Regions from separate parts of the Massilia consociata genome, predicted to be linked through region 2. Evidence: predicted binding sites of a transcription regulator. Region 2 holds the regulator's gene; the other holds the start of a gene.
What was found. Region 2 encodes NrdR, which represses ribonucleotide reductase genes. Its sites were predicted from a motif close to CACNANATNTNGTG; they were not measured.

Region 1: ACFFJK_RS20825 (ribonucleoside-diphosphate reductase subunit alpha) is a predicted target of NrdR. The motif match lies at 4,262-4,275, and genes of this name have one in related genera.

What each region holds. Positions count from the first base shown of each region.
Region 1 covers NZ_JBHLWP010000022.1:59,174-67,630, reverse strand. Annotated here, with positions in the region: gene ACFFJK_RS20830 (ribonucleotide-diphosphate reductase subunit beta) at 1-967, opposite strand, end outside; gene ACFFJK_RS20825 (ribonucleoside-diphosphate reductase subunit alpha) at 1,157-4,078, opposite strand; gene ACFFJK_RS20820 (sigma-54-dependent transcriptional regulator) at 4,546-6,015, opposite strand; gene ACFFJK_RS20815 (sensor histidine kinase) at 6,034-7,716, opposite strand; gene ACFFJK_RS20810 (PP0621 family protein) at 7,724-7,993, opposite strand; gene ACFFJK_RS20805 (cytochrome C assembly family protein) at 7,993-8,457, opposite strand, start outside.
Region 2 covers NZ_JBHLWP010000011.1:338,143-346,599, forward strand. Annotated here, with positions in the region: gene ACFFJK_RS12610 (pilus assembly protein) at 1-233, opposite strand, end outside; gene ACFFJK_RS12615 (PilW family protein) at 241-1,209, opposite strand; gene pilV (type IV pilus modification protein PilV) at 1,206-1,721, opposite strand; gene nrdR (transcriptional regulator NrdR) at 1,932-2,390, opposite strand; gene glyA (serine hydroxymethyltransferase) at 2,457-3,704, opposite strand; ZMP/ZTP riboswitch at 3,806-3,931, opposite strand; gene ACFFJK_RS12635 (SDR family oxidoreductase) at 4,105-4,851, shown strand; gene ybgC (tol-pal system-associated acyl-CoA thioesterase) at 5,078-5,482, shown strand; gene tolQ (protein TolQ) at 5,528-6,211, shown strand; gene ACFFJK_RS12650 (biopolymer transporter ExbD) at 6,228-6,659, shown strand; gene tolA (cell envelope integrity protein TolA) at 6,676-7,653, shown strand; gene tolB (Tol-Pal system beta propeller repeat protein TolB) at 7,673-8,457, shown strand, end outside.

The sequences.
Region 1 (8,457 bases), on a different contig from region 2:
TCTGCACGGCACGGCGGTTGGCGATGAAGCGCAGGTAGCCCTTGAACATCGGGGCGTTCAGGCCCAGCACGCCGCGCGGCATGGTGTCTTCGGCGTAGCGGTATTCGAGGTCGACGGCCTGCAGGAACAGGGTCTTCAGCTCTTCGCGGAAGGCCGGGGTCCACAGCTGCGGGTTTTCCATCTTGATCGTGTTGATCAGGTCGATGCCGAAGTTCACGTGCATCGACTCGTCGCGCAGGATGTACTGGTACTGCTCGGCGGCGCCGGTCATCTTGTTCTGGCGGCCCAGCGCCAGGATCTGGGTGAAGCCGACGTAGAAGAACAGGCCTTCCATCAGGCAGGCGAACACGATGATCGACTTCAGCAGCTGCTGGTCGGTTTCCAGGGTGCCGGTCTTGAACTCAGGGTCGGTCAGGACGTTGATGAACGGGATCAGGAACTGGTCCTTGTCGTGGATCGACGCGATCTCGTTGTAGGCGTTGAAGATTTCCTTCTCGTCTAGGCCGAGCGACTCGACGATGTACTGGTAGGCGTGGGTGTGGATCGCCTCTTCGAAAGCTTGGCGCAGCAGGTACTGGCGGCATTCCGGCGCGGTGATGTGGCGGTAGGTGCCCAGCACGATGTTGTTGGCGGCCAGCGAGTCGGCGGTAACGAAGAAGCCGAGGTTGCGCTTGACGATGCGGCGCTCGTCTTCGGTCAGGCCGTTCGGGCTCTTCCACAGCTCGATGTCGCGCTGCATGTTCACTTCCTGCGGCATCCAGTGGTTGGCGCAGCCGGCCAGGTACTTGTCCCATGCCCACTTGTACTTGAACGGCACCAGTTGGTTCACGTCGGTCTGGCCGTTGATGATGCGCTTGTCGTCGGCGTTGACGCGCTTGGCGACTTCGGCGGCGGGTGCGGCTTCGCCGGCGGCTTGCGGTGCGCGGGGGGCTGGTGCGGTGCTTGGTTCGTCGTCCCAGGAGAGCATGGTGTGTTCCTTCTTTCGGTGGCCTCCTCGTTCGATGGGGCCGTAATATTCAGGGTGGTCGTCAGTCATGGGTGGACTCCAGCCTCAGCGATGCGCTGCGAACTTGGATTCCCGCCTTCGCGGGAATGACGGTTTTACGGATAGCGGGGCAAGGACACTTGGTAGTGTGCTCGCCCCTTTTTTACTGGCTTACTGGCAGGCTTCGCACTCGTCGAAGCCGGCGTCGCCCGGACGCAGGTAGCAGGCGGCGCCTTCCACCACATCCGCTGCTGCCGGCGCTGCGGCTGCCGGGGCTGCCGCGGCAGGCGCGGCGTGGCCGGCCGACAGGCCGCCCGAGACCGGCACCGCGTTCAGGGCGCCGGTGCGGGTGGTCGACTTCTCCATGTGCGTCGCGGCGATGGTGCGCAGGTAGTAGGTGGTCTTCAGGCCGCGCAGCCATGCCAGTTTATACGTCTCGTCCAGCTTCTTGCCCGAGGCGCCGGCCATGTAGATGTTCAGCGACTGGGCCTGGTCGATCCACTTCTGGCGGCGCGATGCCTGCTCGACCAGCCACTTCGGCTCGACTTCGAACGCGGTGGCGTAGATGTCGCGCAGGTCTTGCGGCACGCGGTCGATCTTGGAGAGCGAACCGTCGAAGTACTTCAGGTCGGCGATCATGACTTCGTCCCACAGGTCGCGTGCCTTCAGGTCGCGCACCAGGTACGAGTTAATCTCGGTGAATTCGCCCGACAGGTTCGACTTCACGTACAGGTTCTGGAAGGTCGGCTCGATGCAGGCCGACACGCCGATGATGTTCGAGATCGTCGCGGTCGGGGCGATCGCCACGCAGTTCGAGTTACGCATGCCGAACTGCTTGATGCGCTCGCGCACCACGGTCCAGTCCATCGATTCGCTGGTGTCCTGCTCCAGGTAGCCGCCGCGTTCTTCCGCCAGCAGCTTGATCGAGTCCTGCGGCAGGATGCCGCGGTCCCACAGCGAACCTTCGTAGGTCTCGTAGCGGCCACGCTCCTCGGCCAGCTCGGTCGATGCCAGGTAGGCGTAGTAGCAGACGGCTTCCATCGAGCGGTCGGCGAATTCCACGGCTTTATCCGAGGCGAACGGCACGCGCATCATGTGCAGGCAGTCCTGGTGGCCCATGATGCCCATGCCCACCGGGCGGTGGCGCAGGTTCGAGTTGCGCGCCTTGTCCACGGCGTAGTAGTTGATGTCGATGACGTTGTCCAGCATGCGCATCGCGGTGCGGATGGTCTTCTGCAGCTTGACGTGGTCCAGCCCGTCGCCCTTCATGTGCTGCGGCAGGTTCACCGAGCCCAGGTTGCAGACGGCGATCTCGTCGGCGCTGGTGTTCAGCGTGATCTCGGTGCACAGGTTCGACGAGTGCACCACGCCGATGTGCTGCTGCGGCGAGCGGATGTTGCACGGATCCTTGAAGGTGATCCACGGGTGGCCGGTCTCGAACAGCATCGACAGCATCTTGCGCCACAGGTCGAGCGCTTCGACCTTCTTGTACACGGTCATTTCGCCGCGCGCGGCCTTGGCTTCGTAGGCGACGTACGCTTCTTCGAAGGCCTTGCCGACCTTGTCGTGCAGGTCCGGGGTTTCGCTCGGCGAGAACAGGCTCCAATGGCCCTTCTCCATCACGCGCTTCATGAACAGGTCCGGAATCCAGTTCGCGGTGTTCATGTCGTGGGTGCGGCGGCGGTCGTCGCCAGTGTTCTTGCGCAGGTCGAGGAACTCCTCGATGTCCATGTGCCAGGTTTCCAGGTAGGCGCAGACCGCGCCCTTGCGCTTGCCGCCCTGGTTCACCGCCACGGCGGTGTCGTTCACCACCTTCAGGAACGGCACCACGCCCTGCGACTTGCCGTTGGTGCCCTTGATGCGCGAGCCCAGCGCACGGACCGGGGTCCAGTCGTTGCCCAGGCCGCCTGCGAACTTCGACAGCAGCGCGTTTTCCTTGATGGCGTCGTAGATGCCTTCCAGGTCGTCGCCGACGGTGGTCAGGTAGCATGACGACAGCTGCGAGCGACGGGTGCCCGAGTTGAACAGGGTCGGGGTCGAGCTCATGAAATCGAACGACGACAGCAGGTTGTAGAACTCGATGGCGCGCGCTTCGCGGTCGGCTTCGCGCAGGGCCAGGCCCATCGCGACGCGCATGTAGAAGGCCTGCGGCATCTCGATGCGGGTTTCGCGCACGTGCAGGAAGTAGCGGTCGTACAGGGTCTGCAGGCCGATGTAGCCGAACTGCAGGTCGCGGTCGGCATTGATGGCCTTGGCCAGGCGCTCGAGGTCGTAGGTGCCCAGCGCCTCGTCCAGCAGTTCGTTCTGGATGCCCTTGGCGACGTACTGCGGGAAATAGGTGATGTATTCGGCGGCGGCGGCGGCCTGCGGCACTTCCTTGCCGAAGACTTCCTTGCGGATGGTGTGCAGCAGGATGCGCGCGGTGACCTGGCTGTAGGCCGGGTCTTTTTCCATCAGGGCGCGGGCGGCCAGGATGGCCGACTTGTGCAGTTCCTCGACCGGCACGCCGTCGTACAGGTTCTTGAGGGTCTCGGCGACGATGGCGTCGGCGTCGACGTGCTTTTCCAGGCCCGAGCAGGCGGCGTTCACGAGGGCGTGGACGTCGTTGATGTCCAGCGGGCGGCGCTGGCCGCCGTCGACCACGTGGATCTGCGGCGCGGCGACCGGGGTGCCACCAGCGGCTGCCTTGGCGGCCTTGCGCTCTTCCATGCGCTTGGCGCGGTACAGCACGTATTCGCGCGCGACGTCATGCTCGCCCGAGCGCATCAGCGACAGTTCGACCTGGTCCTGCACGTCTTCGATGTGGAAGGTGCCGCCGTTCGGCTGGCGGCGCACCAGCGCGGCCACGACGTTGCCGGTCAGCTGTTCCACCAGTTCGCGGATGCGCGCCGACGCCGCGCCCTGCCCGCCGGCGACGGCGAGGAAGGCCTTGGTCATGGCGACCGAGATCTTGTGCGGCTCGAAGGCCACGACGGCGCCGTTACGGCGGATGACCCGGTAGTCACCACGTGCGACGATCTCTGCGGGCGTGGCATTGGCCGACGCTCCTGGGGTGACGTGCGGATTGATCGAAATGTCTTGTGCTGTTTGCATGGAGCCTCCAGGATTGGCAGCCGGTCCTGCCGTAATTAGGGCAAAGCGATACCCCGCCAGCCGGAAAGCCTTGCTGGCAACCAGATACGCAGGGTAGAAAATCGCTGTTGAATCAGTGGCTTGCAGAGCAAGCTTCACGTCGGGTCTTAAGCCTCATCGAGCTAGTTGCCTTAAGACCACTACCACTATATCTAGTGTTCGACGTTGAGATGAGACTAATTGTAGTGCCTGACCCAAGTCACGGCAAGTGAATAACTTCTCAATTTTTTCTGTTTTTTTTAGCGGACGGGCTTGACAAGCGGGGTTCAGCCAAACGACGCGGAAATTCCGGTGAGTAAGCGCCAACTTGCTCGGCAGCGCTGCATAAAGCTTCATCAGTGCGATGCGCGGTGCATGCTACTTGTAGATTTTGCACTGGCGAAAAGACAACATGAAGGCACGAGCGACGGTGGAAGGTAGAGATACGATCAGGCGGTATCATCCGGCGCGCTGATCTCGAGCTTCTGCATCTGGTAGCGCAACTGCCGCACGCTGATCCCGAGCAGCGCCGCCGCCTGCGTGCGGTTGAACTGGGTCTGCTGCAAGGCGCGCCCGATGATGTCCCGCTCGACCTGGATCAGGTATTCCGGCAGGTTGCTGGGCAGCTCGTCCGGCCCGAGCATGCCGGGACGCGCTGCCGCCTGCGCGGGCGCCGGTACAGGGGACTGCGCCGCTTCGGCCGCAGGCGCAGGTGCCTGGACCGGCGCCACGGCCGCTTCCGGCTCACGCGCAGCGGCTTCGCCCGGGCGCGCCGCCTTCAGCGACAGGTCTCCGACTTCGATCACGCCGTCGTTCGCGAACGCGAGCGCGCGCTCCAGCACGTTCTCCAGCTCGCGGATATTCCCAGGGAAGGAATACGCGCGCAGCGCGTCGAGCACGCCCGGCCCGAGCGCGGCCTGCCCCGGCCCGGCCAGGCGCGCCAGGATCGCGTCCACCAGCGGCGCCAGGTCGTCCAGGCGCTCTCGCAGCGGCGGCAGCGACAGCTCGATCACATTCAGCCGGTAGAACAGGTCCTGCCTGAACCGGCCCTGCTCGACGCACTTCGCCAGGTCCTGGTGGGTGGCGCTGATGATGCGCACGTCCACCGGTTCCTCATTGGTGGCGCCGATCTTGCGCACGCGCCGCTCCTGGATCGCGCGCAGCAGCTTGACCTGCATCGGCAGCGGCAGGTCGGCCACCTCGTCGAGCATCAGGGTGCCGCCGTTGGCCGCCTGGAAGAAGCCCTCGCGCTCCTCGGCCGCACCGGTGAAGGCGCCCTTGCGGTAGCCGAAGAACTCGGCTTCCATCAGCGTCTCGGGGATGGCGCCGCAGTTCACCGCCACGAAAGGCTTGCCCGCGCGCGAACTTCGGGCGTGGATCTCGCGCGCGGCGAGCTCCTTGCCGCTGCCCGATTCGCCGGTGATGGAAATCGGCGCGTTGGAGCGGGCCAGGCGCCCGATCTGGGCGCGCAGCGACTGCATCGCGGGCGAGTCGCCGATCATGCGCGAGCCCGGCATGCTGCCGTCCTGGCGCGCCGCCGGGGCATCGAGCAGCTTCAGGGCCGAGCGCACCATCACGCGCAGCGCATCGAGCGCCACCGGCTTGGAGATGTAGTCGAAGGCGCCGGCCTTGAGCGCGACCACCGCGTTCTCGGCGCTGCCGTAGGCGGTGATGACGGCGATCGGTGTCGCCTTGTGGCGGGGCGAGGCGTTGACTTCACGCACCAGCTCCAGCCCCAGTCCGTCGGGCAGGCGCATGTCGGTCAGGATCAGCGCGTAGTCGTGCTCCTCGACCAGGCCGCGCGCCTGGCGCAACGTGGCCGCGCTGTCGACGTCGAGCCCCATCTTGAGCAGGGTGATCTCGAGCAGTTCGCGCAGGTCGGCTTCGTCGTCGACCACGAGGATGCGGGGTGCGGTCATGGTTCCTTCACCATTCGTCTATATAGGGCAGCCATCCTGGGCCGGTTGCGCGAAGCTGATGACGAAGCGCCCGCTCGCCTTGCGCGGTCCCGGTGTGGGGGCGTCGAAGCGGTATTCGTAATCGAGCTTCGCATCGTTGTTCAGGCACAGCTCGCGCGCCAGGTACAGGCCCAGGCCGGTGCCCTTGCTCGAAGTCGTGTAGAACGGCTCGAACAGGTGCGCGCGCACTTCCGGCGTGATGCCCGGGCCGTCGTCCTGCACGTGCAGCTCGATGCGCCCGGCGGCGTCGCGCGCGGGGAAGATGCGGATGCTGGCCGGTTCCCTGCTGGCGTAGCGGATCGCGTTGCCCAGCAGGTTGAGCAGCACTTCGTGCAGGTGCAGCGGGTCGAAGCGCACCGCGCTGGCGCCGGCATCGCCTATATGGACTATATCACCGGCCAGGCCGTGGGTTTCGCAGAATTCGAGCTTCAGCTCGGCCAGGAAAGCCGCCAGCAGCAAGGGTTCGCCGTTCAGCTGCACCTTGCGCGACAGCTGCAGGATGTCCTCGACCATGCGGTTCACGCGCGTGACGTTGTCGCCGATGATCTTCAGCAGCCGCACCTCGGCCGGGCCGTGCAGGTCCTCGGCCAGCAGCGCGGTGGCGTGGCCGATCGCCGACAGCGGGTTGCGCACCTCGTGCGCGATGCTGGCGGTGAGGCGCCCCATCGACGCCAGCTTGAGCTGCTGCGCCTGGTTTTCGATGGCGCTCACGTCCTGCATGAACACGACGCTGCGCCCGTCCCCCACGCCCGCGGTATCGACCCGCGCGAAGCGCAGCTTCAGGTGCACCGGCTCGTCGCGCCGGCCGCGCAGCAGGCCCGCGCTCTCGTGGTAGGGCTTGACGGTGACGAAGGCCGCTTCTTCCACCGGCGCCCGCAGCCAGGCGCCGAAGGCCTGGGCCACCGGTTCCATGCCGGGCGCCTCGCCAAGGCGAAAACCCGCCACTTCGCCGTCGAAGCCGAGCATGCGCCGCGCCGCCGGGTTGCCGGTAAACACCACGCCATCATCGCCCACGACCAGGATGCCGTCGCCCACGTCGGCGATGACGATCCCGTTGATCAGCTGCTGGATGCGCAGGTCGGTACCGCGCTGCGCCGCCAGTTCCTCCTGCTTGATCAGGCGCGCGGCAAGCCGGTTCACCAGCAGCACGCCGGCGAAGAAGGCGGCGCCGTACAGGCCTGCCTGCATCAGCGGCGGCTGGCGGTCGAGCATGAACACCTGCCAGGTGCTTTCGGCGAGCAGGAACAGCGTGGCGAGCGCGCTCGAGAACAGCGCCAGCGTCAGGGGCGCCAGGATCGCGGCGCCTGCCAGCGGGAACAGGTACAGGATCGCCAGTCCGCTGCGCATGCCGCCGGCGGCCAGGTAGAGCAGCGAAATCACGGCCAGGTCGAGCGCGACCTGGCACGCCAGCTGCGCCAGGAAGCGGCGCTTCCACCGGGTGCCGAGGGCGGCAAACACCAGCGCCGCCGCCAGGTAGAACAGGCAGGTGCCGGCATGGTAGGTGTCGGCGCGCACGCCGCCTTCGGTGATGTTCACACCCAGGTACAGCAACAGCACCAGCGCGATGACGATGCGGGTGATGGTGAAGGTCTGGAGCGAGCGCCACAGGGTCGCGCGCGCCTGGCGGGACAGCGCCGGCGGGAGCAGCTTCGGCCGCAGCATCGGCCGTTTACCGCGGCGGCAGGCGCACGTGGCCCGGCGAGCAGTAGTCGTGGCCGTCGGCGTGCACCGCTTCGGAGGCCGGGAAGTACACGCCGCAGTGCGCGCACTGCGTCATGGTTTCGATTTCCTTCGGCGCCTGCCGGCCAGGCTGCTGGCCCTGCTGCTCGTGCATCTGCTCGCGCAGCGACGCTTCGTGGCGCGCGACCAGCTTGCGCAGCTTGGCGCGCACGGCAAACCCCACCAGGATGATGAGGGCGATCCAGAACAGGATGCGCATCATGCCACTCCCCTGTTCAGGACGACTTCGAGCACGAAGCGGCTGCCGACATAGGCCAGCGCCAGCGTGGCGAAGCCGGCCAGCGTGAAACGCAGCGCGGTCTTGCCGCGCCAGCCCTGCCAGCGGCGCCCGGCCAGCAGCGCGGCGAACAGCAGCCACGACAGCAGCGCGAACACGCTCTTGTGGTCGAGGGGCAGCGCGCGGCCGAACAGCTGTTCGGAGAACACGATCCCCGACAGCACGGTGAGGCTGAGCAGGATGAAGCCGATCCAGATCACGCGAAACAGCAGTTTTTCCATGGTCAGCAGCGCCGGCAGCTGGTCGAGCGCGTTGCCGAGCCAGCCGCCGCCGGCGGTGGCGCGCCCATGCAGCCGCGTTTCCTGCAGCGCCATCAGCACCGCGTGGAAGGCGGCGATGGTCAGGGTGCTGTAGGCCAGCACGGCCACCGCGACATGCCAGCCGAA
Region 2 (8,457 bases):
GCCGCGTCGGCGCCGCCTTCGATGTCGTGCTCCGCATCGGCAAGCGCAGCCATGGCGCCATGCAGCGCCAGCAAGCGGTCACGCTCGTGCCCCGCGGCCCTGGCGCCGTAGATGGCACTGCGTGCGGCGGCGATGCTCGTCATCAGCACTGCCAGCATCAGCAGCAGGGCCGTCAGCAGCGCGGCGCCGCGTTCGGGCCTCCTGCTCCAGCGGGTCATCTTGCTCGCATCCATGGAGGTCTCACCGGACACGCGACGGCAGCGCCACGGTGGCATCGAACACCTTGCGATAGCGCGGCCGCCCGTTGCCGGCGAGCGCCGTCTCGGCCAGCCGCGTGCCCGCGTCGACACCGCCTTGTTCGCCGCCATACTCCGGCCCGAACAGGTCATGGATGGCAGACGCTGCCCCTTCCAGCGGACTGTGCGGCCCGCGCAGCAGCAGCGCCACGCGCACGCCGGCAATTTTCTTCCAGTGCGTGCGCCGCCGAAGGTCCGCCTCGCGCTCGGCCGCCGTGACGCCGGCCAGCGCCAGGGAACCGTCGAGTCCGGCCAGCGTGCCGGCATTCACATAGCGCTCGGGCGCGCCGTCGGCATCGAGGTCGAGCCCGTACAGCACCTGGAAGCTGTCGACGGCGCCGACCACCGCATCGGCCGACCAATTGCCGCTGTTGCCCCGGTACTTGCAGCGCAGTTCGGCATCGCCGCGCGCGTTGCGGGCCACGTAGAAGATGCTCCAGCCCTCCTCGTCGCGGTGGACGGCGAAGCCGGCGCAGTCGAGGGTGGTGCCGTCGCCGGGAGGCGCCCCGCTGCCGGGAAAGCGCAGGGCGAGCACGTCGCTGCCGTTGACGGACGCGGCGACGACGTTGTCGATGCCGGAGCCGGTCCGCGTGACGCTGCGCGCATCGAGGCCGGCCAGGCGTGCCGGCGCGGCCGCATCCGGCCCGCCGCTGTCGCGCTCCCAATCGACGGCTGCGGACTGCCGCACCGCACGCGCGAGCACGTCGAGCGCGTAGCGTCCGGCATCGTCCATCGCCGCCGTCTCGAGCTGCGCGGCAAAGGCGCGGTTGGCCCACACGAACAGGCTGCCGGCGGCGAGCAGCACGCCCAGCCCGACCGCCATGGCGACCAGCAGCTCGGCCATCGTCATGCCGCACTGGCGCAGCCCTGCCTGCAGCCCCGGCTTCGCCCGCCACGACACGGACGGCGTCATCGGAGCACCGCCACGTAGCCTGGCGCATCGCCCGTGCCCTGCCAGCCGAGCTTGACCACCGGCAGCGCGTCCGCCGCGTCGTCGCAGCTCCAGCGCCAGCCGCGGGCGGCGCTGTCCCAGGGCGAGCCGTCGCGGCACACTTCGATGCGCCCGCGCGGAAACCGCGCGTGCACCGCCTGGCGGATCTCGTGCAGGTCGAATGCGGCCAGTTGCTCCGGCGTGCAGACGGTACCGCCGAAGCAGCTCACCGGCGCCACCGGGGCGCCGCCGGAGGCGTCGTAGCGCAAGCCGAGATAGGGATTGGCGGCCCCGGCCAGGCTGGCGAGCGCCGGATTGAGCTGCATGCGCGCCGCCAGCGAGGCTGCCAGCAGGGCGGCTTCGGACAGCAAGGCCGATTGCTGCCGCGTGCGCTCGGCCGTGATCTGGGTGGCGCCGGCGCCGACGATCCCGACCGCCAGCACGAATAGCGCGACCAGCACTTCGACCAGCGTAAAACCCTGCACCTGCCGCATGCTTCTTATTTTCTGCTGCCCCAGCACGGCCACCTCCGATACACCAGCGTTGACGGACCGGCGCAGCCGCAAAGGGCCACGCCAACGACGAGCTGCGAAGTTATCAATCGTGCAAAGGCCGGCGCTGAGCTGGCGCAAGCGCGGCGGCCCGGGCGGAAAGGATGTGCGGCTGGCTTGCTGCAGGCTTTGCCCGCAGAAGGTAGGGGGAACTTATTTGCGCGGATGGCCGACTTCGGCCAGCGCTTCCTGGAACTCCGCCAGGTCTTCGAAATTCTTGTAGACCGAAGCGAAGCGGATGTAGGCGATCTTGTCGAGGCGCTTGAGTTCCTGCATCACCAGTTCGCCGACATAGCCGGTGTCGACCTCGCGGCGGCCGCTGGTCAGGAGCTTTTCCTCGATCGAGGCGACGGCGGTGTCGATGGCTTCGGCGGCGACCGGGCGCTTGCGCAGGGCCAGCATCAGGCTGCCGCGCAACTTGGCCGGCGCGAACTCGGTACGGCTGCCGTTCTTCTTGACGATGATCGGCATCGACAGCTCGATGCGCTCATAGGTGGTGAAGCGCTTGTCGCACTTGCCGCAGCGCCGGCGCCGGCGGATGGCATCCCCCTCTTCCGACACGCGCGTGTCGAGGACCTGGGTATCTTCATGCTGGCAGAACGGACATTTCATGGGCGCCGGGATGCTGTCGGGGCCGCGCAAGGTGTCGACACCCGCGGCCCCCGGTTGGTATTGCTGTTACTTGGCGTAGACCGGATACTTGTCGGTCAGCTGCTTCACTTCCGCCTTCACGCGCTCGATGGTAGCAGCGTCGTGCGGGTTGTCCAGCACGTCGGCGATCAGGTGGCCGACCTTGACCGCGTCTTCTTCCTTGAAGCCGCGGGTGGTGAAGGCCGGGCTGCCGAGGCGGATGCCCGAGGTGACGAAGGGCTTCTGCGGGTCGTTCGGGATACCATTCTTGTTGCAGGTCATGTGGGCCTGGCCCAGGATCGCTTCGGCTTCCTTGCCGGTCAGGCCCTTGGCGCGCAGGTCGACCAGCATCACGTGCGATTCGGTACGGCCCGAGACGATGCGCAGGCCGCGCTCGGTCAGGGTGTTGGCCAGGGCAGCAGCGTTCTTGACCACCTGCTTCTGGTATTCCTTGAATTCCGGCGACAGCGCTTCCTTGAAGGCCACGGCCTTGCCTGCGATCACGTGCATCAGCGGACCACCCTGGATGCCCGGGAAGATCGCCGAGTTGATCTGCTTCTCGTACTCGGCCTTCATCAGGATGATGCCCCCGCGCGGGCCGCGCAGCGACTTGTGGGTGGTCGAAGTGACGAAGTCGGCGTGCGGCACCGGGTTCGGGTACTCGCCCGCGGCGATCAGGCCGGCGTAGTGGGCCATGTCGACCATGAAGTAGGCGCCGACTTCCTTGGCGATACGGGCGAAGCGCTCGAAATCGATGCGCAGGGCAAACGCGGAGGCGCCGGCGATGATCATCTTCGGCTTGTGCTCGCGCGCCAGGCGTTCCATTTGTTCGTAGTCGATGTCTTCCTGCTCGGTCAGGCCGTAGGAGATGACGTTGAACCATTTACCGGACATGTTCAGCGCCATGCCGTGGGTCAGGTGGCCGCCTTCGGCCAGCGACATGCCCATGATGGTGTCGCCCGGCTTGAGCATGGCGAAGAACACGCCCTGGTTGGCCTGCGAACCCGAGTTCGGCTGCACGTTCGCGGCTTCGGCGCCGAACAGCTGCTTGAGGCGGTCGATCGCCAGCTGCTCGGCGACGTCGACGTATTCGCAGCCACCGTAGTAGCGCTTGCCCGGGTAGCCTTCGGCATACTTGTTGGTCAGCTGCGAGCCCTGCGCTTCCATGACGGCCGGCGAGGTGTAGTTCTCGGACGCGATCAGTTCGATGTGGTCTTGCTGCCGAACGTTTTCTTTTTGGATGGCATCCCACAGTTCCGGGTCGACATTGGCGAGCGTATGATCTTTTCCAAACATGTAAAACTCCAATCGAGAGAAATACCAGGCAACGGGCAGCGCAGGAATCGCGGGGCGGCAGGCGCAGGGCAACCTGAACGCACATCCAGCGCGTACCAGTCGATGGCTGCCCAGGCGAACGGCGAGTGACATCTCACGTTCCCCGGTGGGTGCCCACCTTTGCCGTGTGCCGCGGCACCCATCGGGACGCGGCGGCGCACGGTGTTTCGCCAGTTACGTGAGACGTAATATGACCCCAGATTGTATGTGATCCGGGCCCCTTAGGGCAAGGAAACTGCTGTCTGGCTGACAAGGCCGCCTGCCCGCGGGGGCTGCCTGCAGGCTTGTGACCATTTCGGCTACAATTTTCAGCTGCATCTGCACCCCGCATCTCCACCATTCTCGTCCTTCAGGATAGACCATGATCGTCTTCATTACCGGCGCCTCGGCCGGCTTCGGCGCCGCGATGGCCCGCACTTTTGTCAGTAACGGCCACCGCGCCATCCTCGCCGCCCGCCGTACCGACCGTGTCGCCGACCTGGCGCGCGAGCTCGGCGATGCCGCCCTGCCGGTCACGCTGGACGTCACCAGCCGCGCCTCGATCGAGGCCGCACTGGCCGGGCTGCCGGAGGGCTGGCGCGACATCGACGTGCTCATCAACAATGCCGGCCTGGCGCTGAACACCAAACCGGCCCACGAAGTGCCGCTGGAAGACTGGGACACGATGATTGCGACGAACTGCCAGGGCCTGGTGACCATGACCCGCGCGGTGCTCCCGGGCATGGTGGCACGCGGCAGCGGCCTGGTCATCAACCTGGGCTCGGTGGCGGGCCACTATCCTTACCCGGGCGGCAACGTGTACGGCGCGACCAAGGCCTTCGTGGAGCAGTTCACCCTGAACCTGCGCGCCGACCTGGTCGGCACCGGCGTGCGCGCCACCAACCTGGCGCCGGGCCTGTGCGGCGGCACCGAGTTCTCGAACGTGCGCTTCAAGGGCGACGACGACGCCGCCGCCAAGGTCTATGAAGGCACCACCCCGCTCACGGCCGAGGACATCGCGAACACCGCCTACTGGATCGCCACCCTGCCGCCACACGTGAACGTCAACAGCATCGAGTTGATGCCGACCTGCCAGGGCTTTTCGCCGTTCGCCATCAAGCGCACATGATACGTAGGGTGGTCGGCACATTGAGGCATGTAACGCGCGCTCTGCAATTGTGAGAAAGTGTTACAGTAATTGGCCTTCCGGCCATGTTTCACGTCTACTAATGCCGCACTGCCGTGTCTTGACGAAAGGCACGTCCACACTTTTGCGCCCATATGTTCGCAAGCGTACATATAGGCGCTGAAAATCGCGTAAAATGTTTCCTATTTACACTTAAATGGCAGGGGAAATGCCTTCAGCTTTTGACTGGACAGTCAGGGTCTATTACGAAGATACCGACGCCGGCGGCATCGTGTTTTACGCCAATTATCTGAAATTCTTCGAACGGGCACGTACCGAGTGGTTGCGCGCTGCCGGTATCGGACAGCAGGAACTTCTTGCTACCGAAGGCGTCGCGTTCGTCGTCAAGAGCGCATCCCTCGACTACCACGCCCCGGCCCGGCTCGACGATGTGCTGACCATCCGCACCACCGTCGACAAGCTCGGCCGCGCTTCGGTCCAGTTCGCCCAGGAGGCATGGAAAGGCGAGACGCTGCTGACCACCGCCAGCGTCAGGGTCGGCTGCGTCGATGCCGCCACGATGCGTCCGCGCTCGCTCCCCGACCATGCTGCTGATAAAATGCGCGCCGCATAATGCGCATGCACAGTTAAAAGATATTCGACAACAGAACCGTTCCCGATGACCGCGACCCAAGACCTTTCGTTTATGTACCTGATCAGCAATGCCCACATCCTGGTGCAGCTGATCATGGCCCTGTTGCTGATCCTGTCGGTAGTCAGCTGGACCTACATCTTCCGCAAGGTGTTCGCCCTGCGTGCGGCCCGCAGCCAAACCGAGCAGTTCGAGCGCAGTTTCTGGGCCGGCGGCAACCTGCACACCCTGCACCAGAGCGCCAGCAGCCAGCGCGACCAGAGCGGCCCGCTGGCCCGCATCTTCGAAGCCGGCATGGGCGAATTCATCAAGGGCAAGCAGGCCGCGCGCGACGCGATGGACATGGGTCCGGTGCTGGACGGCTCGCGCCGCGCCATGCGCGCCGCCTTCCAGCGCGAACTCGACGCCCTCGACATCCACCTGAACTTCCTGGCGTCGGTCGGCTCGGTCTCGCCGTACATCGGCCTGCTCGGCACCGTGTGGGGCATCATGAACGCCTTCCGCGGCCTGGCCAGCGTGGAACAGGCCACGCTCGCGATCGTTGCGCCCGGCATCGCCGAAGCGCTGATCGCCACCGCGATCGGCCTGTTTGCCGCGATCCCGGCGGTGGTCGCGTACAACCGCTTCACCCACGACATCGATCGCCTGGCGATCCGCTTCGAGAGCTTCGTCGAAGAATTCTCGAACATCCTGCAGCGCCAGGCGCGCTGAACGAGAGGACCCGTCGATGGCCTTTTCCAGCAGCCTGCGCAGCGGACGCAAACGCAATTTCAAATCCGAGATCAACGTCGTGCCCTACATCGACGTGATGCTGGTGCTGCTCATCATCTTCATGGCGGTACCGGCCAACGAAGTGCCGAGCGTGGTGAACCTGCCCAGCGCCGAGAAATCGGCGCTGCCGCCGGACACCTATATCCAGATTTCGATCCAGCCTGACAACAAGCTGTCGATCGGCGTCGGCGGCAAGCAGCGCGTCGCGCCGGAAGACGTGGCCGACCGCACCGCTCTGCTCGCGCGCCTGCGCGCCCTGCACGAGGAACACCCGGACTATCCGGTCCTGATCGCCGGCGACCGCGACAGCAAGTACGACGACGTGATCCAGCTGATCTCCGAAGCGAAGAAGATGGGCATCAACCGGGTGGGATTGGCCACCCAATAACGAACAGATGTCAGCAATGAAGCCTGCCACCGCCGGCGCGCCCTACCGCGTGCCGCCAGAACCGAGCCGCCTGCCAGCGTTCCTGCTGGCAGTGGCGGTGCACGCCTTGTTGCTCGGCTTCCTGTGGTTCGGCGTCAGCTGGCAGGATGACGCCCCGGTCGCGGTCGAAGCCGAAGTCTGGGACATGTCGGTCCAGACCGCCGCCGCGCCGGAGATTCCGCCTCCTCCCGCGCCGGAACCGGAGCCGCAACCGGAACCCGAACCGGCCCCGCCGCCGCCGCGCGTGATCGAACCGCCGCCGGTCGAGCGCCCTGCGCCGACGCCGCCGGACATCAACCTGCAGCGCGAGAAAGAGCGCAAGGAACAGGAAAAGCGCGAGCTGGCCGAGAAGCGCGAACGCGAGCGCAAGGAAGCAGAACGCAAGGAAGCTTTGCGCAAGGAAGAACTGCGCAAGCAGGAACTGGCCGAACAGAAGAAGAAGGAAGACGCCGAACGCGAGAAGAAGGAACTCGCCCGGAAGGAAGCCGAGGAGAAGAAGAAAAAAGAGGACGCCGCCAAGCTTGCCGAAGCGAAGAAGAAGGCCGCCGCCGATAAAGCCGCCGCCGAGAAGGCCGAAGCGGCCAAGCTCGAAAAGCTGCGCCAGGAAGACCTCAAGCGCATGGCCGGCGCCATGGGCAGCACCGGTACGGCCGCACAATCGACCGCACCGAAGGCCGACGCCGGCTACGTTGCCGCCATCACGGCCGCCATCAAGAGCAATACCGCCTACGGCGGCAGCACGACGATGCCGGGCAACCCGAAGGCGATCTTCAAGGTCGAGCAGCTGCCGACCGGCGAGATCATGTCGGTACGCCTCGTGAAAAGCAGCGGTGTGCCTGAGTTCGACAGAGCAGTGGAAAATGGTATCAAGAAGGCATCACCGCTCCCGAAGAAGAAAGACGGCACGGTCGAACGCGTCCTCGACGTCAACTTCTCGATGAAAGACTACGACTGATACGGTTTACGGACAGACTATGAAAAAACTCCATTACCTGCTGTTTAGCGCCACCCTTCTGATGGGGTCCGCGAATCTGGCCCAGGCCCAGATCAAGGTCGAGATTGCCGGTGTCGGCAGCAACCAGATCCCGGTCGCGGTCGCGGCCTTTGCCGACGAATCGATCGCCCCGGACCAGGTCTCCGCCGTGATCCGCGCCGACCTCGAGCGCAGCGGCGTATTCAAGGTCATCGACGCCGGCCAGGTGATCAGCGACAGCGCCACCCCCGACCTGTCCGCCTTCAAGGCCCGTGGCGCCGACGCGCTCGTGGTCGGCAGCGTGACGCGCCAGCCGGACGGTCGCCTGGCCGTGCGCTACAAGCTGCACGACACCGTCAAGGGTGCGCCGATCTCGCAACTGGGCGGCGAAGTGCAGCCGAAGTACACGCGCCTGCAGGCGCACCGCATCGCCGACGACGTGTATGAAAAACTCACCGGCGTGCGCGGCATCTTCTCAACCCGTATCGCCTACGTGAAGGAAGACCGCGCCGGCCGCAACTACACCCTGGCCGTGGCCGATGCCGACGGCGAGAACGAAATCATCGCCACGCGCGGGCGCGAGCCGATCATCTCGCCAGCCTGGTCGCCGGACGGCACTAAGGTCGCCTACGTGTCCATGGAAGACCGCAAGCCGGTGGTCTACCTGCAGGACCTGATGACCGGCCGCCGCAACGTCATTTCCAACCTCAAGGGCAACAACTCGGCCCCGGCCTGGTCGCCGGACGGCAACCTGCTGGCCGTGGCCCTGTCGAAGGACGGCAATAC